2 linked regions of the Urbifossiella limnaea genome follow. The protein of the gene in region 2 interacts with the protein of the main gene of each other region in a pairwise test. Links are inferred from orthologs where the notes say so. Each region holds a gene or a part of one and is shown on either strand. Other genes may lie near its edges.

Region 1 (4,257 bases), 2.7 Mb from region 2 along the record:
GGATGCGGCCGTTCGCGCTGGCCCACGAGGTGCTGTGCCGCCGCGGCCAGGACGTGCTCGCGGCCCGCTGGCGCGAGACGATCCAGGGCCGCACGCAGAAGCTCGCCGAGGAACTGCTCGAGGAACTGGGCAAGCGCGAGACGCGCTACGCGGTCCGGTTGCGGACCGTGCGCGACCGGCTCGAGGAGCGGTTCCTCCTGCCACTAGAGATCGACCGCGCGGCGGCTCAGGTCGGCCCCGCGGCCGAGGCGGCGAGGGCCGGCGAGGCCGAGGACGGCCCGGCGTTCGTGCGGCTGCTCGTGGCGATGTCGCCGTTGCGGGACACGGTCAGCGGCGTGGGGCTGGAGGTGCCGGTGTGGGTGCGGCGGCTCGAGGACGCGTTGCGCCAGTCGCGCGACCCGGACGCCGCGGACGCGGCCGACACGGTGCCTCTGCCGCTCGACTTCGCGGATCTGAAGAAGCAAATCCAGGAGTGGGACCGGCCGCTGGGGGAGTGAGAGGGCTGGGTATCGGCGGCGGCGGTGCTACGCCGCCGGCTGTGAAATCCAGTTCCGTCACCACGGCTTTTCCATCATCGACACGATCTGAATCGCCATCGCGTTCACGGCCCGCTGCTCGGCCGTCGTGCTCGATTCGCCCAACTCGGGCAGCTCGCGGCCCGTCGCTACCAGCCGCGTCGGAGGGGCAAACTGCACCACCTCCGGGGGCGGCGGGGTGGGATTGGTCGGGTCGAACACCGGTGGCGCGTCGCCCGGAATCACCGGCACGCCCGCCGGCCCCGGCTGCCGCCCGCGCTTCGGCGCGGAGAGAATCTCCCCGCTCCGCAGGTCTCGCCACAGCACGTCCACGCTGAGCACCAGGTCGGCTTCGCGGATCAAGTTCTGAAGATTACGATTCAGCACCGACTTGTCGATGCCCACGACGTTGGCCTGCAACTCGGTGTCCGCCCGCTCCGGGTCGGAAACCACTTTGAACCGCGTCCGCCGGCCGATTTCACGGACCACGGCACGCTGCAGATCGAGTTCGAGCCCGCGGTACGGCCCAGTCTGGAACGCCCGGTTCGTAAATGTCGGGACGTACACCGTGTGGATGTTGCAGTCGTAGAGGGCGTCGGCACCGAGCTTGTAGCCGAACACGGTCGGCGCACCGCCCTGGCAGCCGACGGCCACGGCGAGGACGATGACCCCGCCGACGGCGGGGAGCGTGCGGGTCATGCGGGCCTCGCCGGGTCAGGGGGCGGCGTTATAGCCGGGCAACGTCGCGGGCTGCCTGACGGGGGCCGTCGGGGCGGCCGTCGGCGCGTCCGTGGGTAGAGCCTCGGGCTGCACCACGTTCGGTCGGCCCATCAGTTCGTCCCACTTCGCTTGCAGCACACGGATGGGATCGGTCCCCGGCGGCGTGCGGCCCTCGGCGATCGTCCGCATCAGGAATTCTTTGCGCTCCGTGGCCAGGTCGGCGTAACGGGTGCCGGCGTAGCGACGGCGGACGAGTTCGTAGTAGAACACGGCCGAGCCGGGGTGCCCAGTCCGCTCGTAGAACCGGGCCGTCTCAAAATCCTTCTCGGCCTGCTGGAACCGGATGGCGAAGCGGGCCCGGGTCATCCGCTCGGCCATGGCCGGGTCCTGGGTGATCTCGGGCACCGTCGCCTCGGCCATCTGAACGAGGTGGAGCGCCTCCGCGCACTTGCGGCCGTCGTAGATGGCGCCGCCGGTGGCGTTGTTCTTCGCCTGCACGGCGTAGGCGATGGCCTGCGGCCGCCACCGGCTGTCCGGGTGGAGCTCGACCAGCTGGCTGAAGAAGTGGTCGGCCTCGTCGAAGTTGCCGCGGACGAAGTTGACGTAGCCGCACCAGAACAGCGCCGTGTCGGCGGTCGGGCCGGTCACGTCGTGGGTGTGGATGTTCTCCAGCACCTCGGTCGCCCGCCCCTCCTGCACCAGGAACGGCCGCGACTTGTCGAGCGGGTTGTTCCACTTCGGCGTCCACCGCATGACGCCCTTCTCCCCGGCCGCGGTGCGTGTGGTGATCTCGTCGCGGAAGTCGTCGAGCCAGTAATCGGAAATCTCGAACATCCGGGCGCACGCCTCGCGGCGGTGGGCACCGGTCGGGAAGTCCATCAGCAGGCGGTGGTAAGTGTCGACGGCGCGGGGGTAGTTGCTCTGCATCCGGTCGCACTCGGCCTGCATGAAGCGGGCGCGCTCGGCGAGCGTGGCCGGGTTGCCGGTGTTGTCGGCGAGCCGCTTGAACTTGTCACGGGCGTCGGCGTAGTTGGCGGCGGTGAACTCGCCCTCGGCCTCGGCCAGCTTTTCTTCGGCGCGGGCGTCCTCGTAGCTCTTGGAGAAGCGGAATTCGGCGACCCGCTCCTTGAACTTGGTGAAGCCCTGGCAGCCCGGGGCGACGAGGGCCACGGCCAGCGCCCCGGTGAGGAGCTGGAGCCCGCGGCACACCCGCCCGGCAGCGTCGGCCATGACCTCTCCCCCGTTTCCGTTCGGTCGCTACCGGTCGGTGAGGAACCGGTGCATCCGCGGCCGGCGGCCGAGCACGAAGCTGACCACCTGCCCGAGCACCGCCCGCACTTCCGCCCGCACCGGCTCGGCCACGACCCCCGTGGCGATGGCCCGCAGGGCGTCGCCGGTGAGCGGCCGGCGGTCCGGCTGGCTTGGGCTGCACGGGGTGCAGACCACTCCGCCGGCGGCCGGGCTGAACCACACCCGCGTCACGCCCCCAGGCACGGCCTTGCCGCACCCGGTACACACGTCGAGCCGCGGGCGATAGCCGAGTTCCTTGAGCCAAACAAGCTCGAATCGCGTCACCGCGTCGACCGGCGACTCGCCCGGTTCGCCCAACTTCCGCAGCGTGTCGAGCGCGGCGTCGAACAGCTCGGGGTGCGGGTCGTAGTCCTGCGTCCCGTCGGACAGCAACTCGGCGACGTAGTACCCGGCGTTGAGCGCCGCCAGGTTCTCGCGCAGGGCGGGGAACTGCTCCTCCATCCGCGCCTCGGTGAGCAGGTCGAGCCCGCCCTGGGCCTTCCGCAGGAACACGACGCGGCACACGGTCAGCAGGTCGAACGAACAGTCGAAGCTACTCTTGAGCCGACGGCCGCCCTTCGCCAGGCCGCGCAGCTTGCCGAACTCGCGGGTGAACAGCGTCGTGATCCGGCTGGTCTCGCTCCAGTCGGTGCCGCGGACCACGAGTGCCAACGCCTGCTCGGCCGCCATCGCTTCCCCCGGGGGTCGTTCCGTGATAGCACAGTAGAGGGGCGCGGCGAAGCCCGCCCGGCACGGAGAGGAAGCATGGCGTCACTCGCGGACCTGCGGCAGGAGTACAGCGCCGGCGGCCTCTCGGAGGACGACGCCGGTCGCGACCCGTTCGCGCTCTTCCGCCGCTGGCTCGATCAGGCCATCGCCGCCGGTCTGCCGGACCCGAACGCTTTCACACTCGCCACCACAACGCCCGACGGTTGGCCGTCCGCGCGGGCCGTGTTGCTGAAGGGCCTCGACGAGCGCGGCTTCACCTTCTTCACGAACTACGATAGCCGCAAGGGCCGCGAGCTCGAGGTTAACCCGCGTGCCGCGCTCGTCTTCCTGTGGCAGGCGGTCGAGCGGCAGGTGCGTGTCGAGGGTACGGTCGAAGTGGTGAGCGCGGCGGAGTCGGACGAGTACTACACGGTCCGCCCCCTCGGCAGTCGGCTCGGGGCGTGGGCGTCGCCGCAGAGCGTGGTGATCGCCGGCCGTGAGGTGCTGGAGCAGCAGCACGCCGAGTTGACGGCTCGCTACCCCGACGGAAACGTGCCACGGCCGCCGCACTGGGGGGGCTACCGGGTGCTGCCGCGGGTCATCGAGTTCTGGCAGGGGCGGCGGAGTCGGCTGCACGATCGCATCCGCTTCACGCGCGGCGGTGACGGGTGGGTGCGGGACCGGCTGGCGCCGTGAAGGGTGGCTACTTCTTCAACATGCACGGCCGGGCCATCACGGCCACGATCAGCGTCTCGCCGTCGCGGGTGCGGTGCGGAGTCACTACGGGGAAGAAGCGGTCGCAGGTGCAGGTGTACGTCACCTCGCCGAGCCCCGGCGGGCGGATCTTCAGCGCCACCCGGCCGTTCTCGTCGCGCGGCCGCTCCACCTTCACCTCGAGCTTCTTGCCGTCCACGAGATCGAAGCGGACGCTGTCGCCGGGGGCCACGGACTTCGCTTCCGAGGCGTGGAGCTTGAAGCCAGTCAGCGCCGCGTCGCGCTTCTGCACTTCCTTCGCCAGTTCGAC
Region 2 (5,897 bases):
CTGCGGACGGTGGCCCGGCTCGGCGCCGACTTCTGGTGCCACACGTCCGACCTGTTCGAGCAGAAGCGGCCGTGATACGGTGGCGCGATGGCGACACCCCCCGTGGTTCAACTCCTGCCGATGTCCACGGACGTGTTCCCCGGGCGCGGCATCGCGGACGTGCAGGCGCACTTCTTCCTCGGTGAGCTGGCGACGCTCCCGCGCAACGGCCGCTACGAGTTCCGCACGGCGGGGCTGAGCGCCGACCCGGGGAAGGTGGTACTGTTCCAGTTCGCCCGGCACGTCGTCGCGAGCGCCGAACTACTCGGCTGCGAGCGGTTCGCCGAGCCCGAGGACGGGTGCGTCGGCGCCATGCACTTCGACCCGGCGTCGGTCCGCGTCTTCGACCCGGTGGGCGCGGACGTGCTGGCCGAGGTGTGGCCCGACCAGTTCCCGGGCTTCGGGCAGGCGAAGACGCGGCTGAGCGGGGACCGGTACCCCGAGTTCCTCGCCCGACTCACGAACGTCCGCGGCCCGCGGCGGTGACCGCCGCCCTGTTCGAGCGGGTTCGGTTGTGGTAGTTTGGCCCGAAACGGAGCGACCCGATGGCGACCGCGCTCGAGCCCACGCCGCCCGCCGCCCGCCTCCTCACGACCGCAGACCTCCTCGCCCTGCCGGACGACGGCGTCGAGCGGTGGCTGATCGACGGCCGGCTTGTGGAGGTCGGGATGACGATCCGGAACAAGTTCCACGCCCGGATTCAGTCCCGGGTGTCGTTCGTGCTCGAGTCCTGGCTCGACGCTCAGCCCGAACCCCGCGGGTCGTGCTACGCCGGCGAGGTCGGCGTCCGGTTGGTTCGGAACCCGGACCGGACGGTCGGAGTTGATGCCGTGTACCTCGCCCCGGACGTGACGGCCCGGGTCATGGCCGACGACTCGACCACGATCATCGACGGGGTGCCGACGCTGGCGGTCGAAATCCTGTCGCCGTCGGACACGGTCGAGGACATCACCCAAAAGGTGAAGCTGTTCCGCGCCGCCGGCGTGCCGCAGGTGTGGCTCCTGAATCCCGACTTCCGCACGGTCTCGATTCACTTTCCGGTGGCCGAGTCGGTCACGCTCAACGCGACCCAGGAGCTGGACGGCGGCGACGCGCTGCCGGGCTTCCGCGTCCCCGTCGCCCGACTGTTCCCGGGGTAAACGGCCCGGCTTCGGTCGATATGGCCGCGGCGAAAATTCTGGCCTGTGAGCTAATTTGGTGCTTGACGGCGGCGGCGCCGTCGGCGAAAGTGACACCCTCTCCCCCGCCGCCGGCGACCCCCTCGGACGAGGCGCGGAACCGACGACGGGGCGGGCGGGCCGGGTTTCTCCCACCGGCTCGTCCGCCCGAGAAAACGAACAAGCCGTGTGGTGACCACCTCTCCCGTTGGTCACCACACGGCTTGCTGTGTTTCGTCGGAGAACGGACCGGCGGTCAGCACCGCCTCTCCCCTCGGCCTGGCCACCCAGCCCGTCTCCTCTGATGTTGAAGAGTAAGGCACCTCGCGTGCCAATTCCTCGAGCGGGATCTGCTCGGCCTCGCAACGTCTGATACGGCAACGAGATAGCGTGCCACACGTGGTCTTTCCCAGTCCCAAGCTGGCGGCTGGACGTGCCTCGTTTTCGGGCATCGGCCGGGCTTCAATGCTGTCTTTTGGAGCAGAGGCCGCTGAGGCATTCGGCCACGGGTCACCGTGGCGCCAATTACTCCACGTCAGTCGCCGGTCGTTCTACGGCCCGGGTCGCACGGACCGACTCGTTCCATTCCGCCCGCGCCCCCTGTCCGGCGCGTGCCGTGCGCTCTAAGGAAAACGGTTCGCGGACCCGCCCGATGGGCACTCCCCCCGCGTGGTGCGGGGGGTCGGCGTATCCCGCCGATCCGTGGTGACCCAACCGCCCCCCCCGGGCTCCGCCGAAGGACCGTATGCCGATGGTGAACACCTACGAAACTCTGTTCCTCCTCGACGCCACGAAGTTGTCGGCCGACGGCGACGCGGTCCGCACGCAGGTCCACCACCTGATCGAGCGGCACGGCGGGCAGATCAGCATCGCCCGCGAGTGGAACTACAACCAGAAGCTCACCTACCCGATCGCCAAGCAGAAGAAGGGCGCCTTCCACATCGTCTACTACACGCTGGAGAGCACCAAGCAGGCCGAGCTCGAGCGCGACTTCGCGCTGGCCGAGGGGGTGATCCTCCGGTCGATGACGCTGAAGCTCGACCCGAAGTGGCAGGAGACGATCCTGGGCATCGCCCGCGACGAGCACGGCAAGGAGTTCGCCGTGAAGGGGATGCAGGACGAGGCCCAGGTGCAGACCGACCCCAGCGCCCTCGGCGCCGAGCCGGCCGCCGGCGTGGACGGCCCCCCGGGCGACGGCGCCCGCGGCCCCCGCGGCCGCCGGCCCGAGTTCGCCGACAAGGGGGACTGACCCGCCCGCGAATCGGCCCACATTCCGACAACGGACCTTGCGAGTGGCCGCCGCCATGCCGTAACCTCCGAGGTGGACACCGCCCCGAACCTGTAGCCTTTAGCTCAACGGTTTCCTTCACGGGGGCGGGTCCGATCGGAGGTCGCACATGGCGACGTTGAACAAGGTGATGCTGATCGGGCGGCTGACGGACAACCCGGGCGAGGTCCGCACCATGCCCAACGGCGGGCGGGTCATCCCGTTCCGGTTCGCCGTGGGCCGCAGCCGCAAGAACCCGCAGACCGGCCAGTGGGAGAACGACCCGAACCCGTTGTACATCGACTGCGAGGCGTTCAGCCGGCCCGACACCAAGCGGGACCTGGTCAACCTGATCCAGCAGTTCTGCAAGAAGGGCGACCCGCTGTACATCGAGGGCCGCCTCCAGTACGACCAGTGGGAAGACAAGAACGGCGGCGGCAAGCGGTCCAAGCACAAGGTCGTCGTCAACGAGATCGAGTTCCTCGGCGGCAACCGCGACGGCGGCGACGGCGGCGGTGAGATGGGCGGCGGCGGTCGCGTGGCCCAGAGCGGCGGCGGCGGCAACCGCGGCGGCTACAGCGGCGGCGGTGGCGGGCGGCCGGCTCAGAACACCGGCGGCAACCGCGGCGGGTACTCCGCCCCGCCGCCGGACGACGACAACGACTACGGGGGTACCCGCGGCGGCGGGACCTCCGGCGGGGGGGACGAGGACATCCCCTTCTGACGCGGTGTTTGGTGTCGGGTGTTTCGTGTTTGGTGGTCCGCACGGGCGGGCCGCCGGCCGGGGCCGACGGACCAAGCACGGACCACGAAACACCAAACCCGGGTGACGAATATGGCCAAGAACTCGAAGAAGGCGGCGACCGGCGCGGCGACCGGCGCGGCGACCGCGACGTTGAACCAGCCGAAGAAGAAGGTCCGCAAGCGGAACCAGGTCAAGAAGGGGCCGCACGGCGGCTACCTCGTCGTGCTGGTCAACGACGTGGCCCACGTCGGCAAGCAGGGCGACGTGGTCGAGGTTAAGCCCGGCTACGCCCGCAACTTCCTCCTCCCGTACGGCCACGCCGTCATCCCGTCCGAGGAGAACCTGCGGACGCTCGAGCACTACAAGATCAAGGTGTCGAAGGCCCGCGAGGCCCGCATCGCCGACCTGAAGGTGCTCGCCGAGCAGCTCACGCGCCTCCCGGCCGTCACCATCGAGGCGAACGCCCACGAGCACGTGGACGAGGCCGGCAACACGCACCACCTGCTGTACGGCTCGATCGGCGCCCACGACATCAGCAAGGCGCTGAAGGGGAAGAACCTGTCGGTCGAGGCCGACATGGTGAAGCTGGAGCACCCGATCCGCGAGGCCAACACCCTCACCCCGGTGCCGCTGTCGCTCGGGTACGGCATCGAGGCCGCCGTGCAGGTACTCGTCGTCGCCCTCCAGGGCGGCAAGAAGTAAGTTCGCTCCGCCGTTCGCGGCTTCGCGCTGCCCAGCGCGAAGCCGCGAACGGCGTCACATCTGCGGAGCCGCCCGTGATCCTCGCACTGGCCCTCGTCGCGCTGCAGCCCACCCCGGCACCGCCCGTCGACGCCGCACGCGCCGCGCGCTGGGAGAAGGAAGTCGCCGCGATCGAGAAGCGCCTCAAGGACGCGCCCCCGAAGGCCGGCGGCGTGGTGTTCGCCGGCAGCTCCAGCACCCGACTGTGGAAGCTCGACGAGTCGTTCCCCGGCAAGGGCTACGTCAACGTCGGCTTCGGCGGCTCCGAGACGCGCGACTCGACGCACTTCGCCCCGCGGCTCATCTCGCCGCTCCGCCCGACGGCCGTCGTGCTGTACGCCGGCGACAACGACATCAACGCCGGCCGCACCCCGGAGCAGCTGGCCGCCGACTTCCGCGCGTTCGTCGCCGCCGTCCGCAAGGACGCGCCGGAGTGCAAGGTGTACTTCCTGCCGGTGAAGCCGAGCATCGCCCGCTGGGCCAAGTACGAGGTGCAGACGAAGGCGAACGCGCTGGTGAAGGGGATTTGTGACGCCGACCCGAAGCTGCGCTACGTGGACATCGTGCCGGCGATGCTGGGGCCGGACGGGAAGCCGCTGCCGGAGCTGTTCGTGAAGGACGGGCTGCACATGAGCCCGGCCGGGTACGCCCGCTGGACCGCGGCCGTGGCCGCGGCGCTGGAGCGGTAAACTCCCGTAGGTCGGGTCGGGGCTTCGAGACCCGGCGTGGGGCGCGGTATACGAACGACGAAAGCCCCGGTGCGGCGCCGCACCGGGGCTTTCGTCTTGAGTCGTTCACTTCCCGCGTCGGGTCTCGAAGCCCCGACCCGACCCACGAACGCCTACCGCCGCCCGTGCCCGTGCCGCCCGTAGTAGGTGCCGTACCCGGGGGTGGCCGCGTGCTGCGGCCACGGCGCGCCGGGCTCCGTCGCGTACCGCGGGTACGGGTACTCCAGCGGCGACACGCTCGGCCCGTACGGGATCCGCGGCGGCAGCGTACCGTACCCGAACGGCCCCGGCGGCGGCAGGAACGACGGCGGGTAGTCGGCGAACGTCCGCGCCGGCGGCTCGCCCGTCGTCGGCGGCAGCGGCCGCACCGGCGCGATCGGCGTCGGCGGCGTCAGCACCGTCCCCTTCGCGGGCGGCATCGGCACCGGTATGTCGGTCTTCGGTGGCGCCACCTGCCGCGGCGGCGGGATGGGGTCCGGCTGGGCGGTCGCGCCGGCGGCGGACGCGGCCAGCACGGCGGCGGCGAACAGGAGGCGGGTCACGGGTGCGGCTCCGAGGGGCGTGGGGATCGGCCGACTTGAATCGTAGTGCCCGCTTCCGCCCGTCCACCAGCCCACCCGCCGGCGCCGCCGGGCGGAGCCCGCCCCCCGGCGCCGCGCCAACCGCTACACGCCGCAGACTACCGGCAGCGGATGCCGTGGTACTCCAGCGGGTACTCGTAGTCCTTCCGCAGCGGGTGCCCCTCCCAGTCCTCGGCCAGCAGGATGCGCCGCAGGTCGGGGTGGCCGGTGAAGAACACGCCGCACAGGTCGTAGGCCTCGCGCTCGTGCCAGTCGGCCGTCCGCCACACGCCGGCCACCGACGGCACCTCCGGCAGCTGCCCCGGGGTGCCGTCCTTCCAGCGCGGCAGCGTCAGCTTCAGGGTGAAGCGGCGGCCGGGGTGGGTGAAGCTGCTGACGCGGTAGACCACCTCCAGGTGCGGCTCGAAGCCGGCCTTCGCCGCCTTCTTCGCGTCCGGCTCCAGGTAGTCCACGACGGTGAGGTCGTTGAGCAACTCGAACCGCAGCCGCGGCTCGTCGCGGAGGAACGTACACACCTCGACGAGCCGCGCGGGTTCGACGGTCACGAACGGGTCGCCGGGGCCGGCGTGGGTGCCGGTGACGGCGGGGCCGAACTGCTGGGCGAGGAGGGCGGACACGTCGGCGGCGGTCATGCGGCGC

Evidence for each region. Proteins that work in one complex are often made in the same cells at the same time.
Region 1: the proteins of ETAA1_RS02560 (region 2) and recO interact in binary tests that used the Escherichia coli proteins (3 or more experiments, as listed by UniProt). The link is inferred for Urbifossiella limnaea from one-to-one orthologs.

Annotation. Positions count from the first base shown.
Region 1 is NZ_CP036273.1:3,301,413-3,305,669, forward strand. The notes cover bases 1,355-4,257. They hold recO (DNA repair protein RecO), read right to left. Parts: upstream 3,216-4,257; coding sequence 2,493-3,215; downstream 1,355-2,492. Other genes in these bases: ETAA1_RS13495 (tetratricopeptide repeat protein), read right to left, coding at 1,355-2,465; pdxH (pyridoxamine 5'-phosphate oxidase), read left to right, coding at 3,291-3,929; ETAA1_RS13510 (hypothetical protein), read right to left, coding at 3,937-4,257. Outside these bases: ETAA1_RS13485 (hypothetical protein), read left to right, coding at 1-497; LPS assembly lipoprotein LptE, read right to left, coding at 555-1,214; more of ETAA1_RS13495, read right to left, coding at 1,230-1,354. UniProt on the Escherichia coli protein: Involved in DNA repair and RecF pathway recombination.
Region 2 is NZ_CP036273.1:597,104-603,000, reverse strand. Bases 1,530-4,390 are described here. They hold ETAA1_RS02560 (single-stranded DNA-binding protein), read left to right. Parts: upstream 1,530-2,593; coding sequence 2,594-3,187; downstream 3,188-4,390. Other genes in these bases: ETAA1_RS02550 (GDSL-type esterase/lipase family protein), read left to right, coding at 3,985-4,390; rplI (50S ribosomal protein L9), read left to right, coding at 3,299-3,910; ETAA1_RS02565 (30S ribosomal protein S6), read left to right, coding at 1,942-2,445. Outside these bases: ETAA1_RS02580 (flavin reductase family protein), read left to right, coding at 1-75; ETAA1_RS02575 (hypothetical protein), read left to right, coding at 88-525; ETAA1_RS02570 (Uma2 family endonuclease), read left to right, coding at 585-1,178; more of ETAA1_RS02550, read left to right, coding at 4,391-4,638; ETAA1_RS02545 (hypothetical protein), read right to left, coding at 4,791-5,219; ETAA1_RS02540 (NADH-quinone oxidoreductase subunit C), read right to left, coding at 5,357-5,890. UniProt on the Escherichia coli protein: Plays an important role in DNA replication, recombination and repair. Binds to ssDNA and to an array of partner proteins to recruit them to their sites of action during DNA metabolism. Acts as a sliding platform that migrates on DNA via reptation.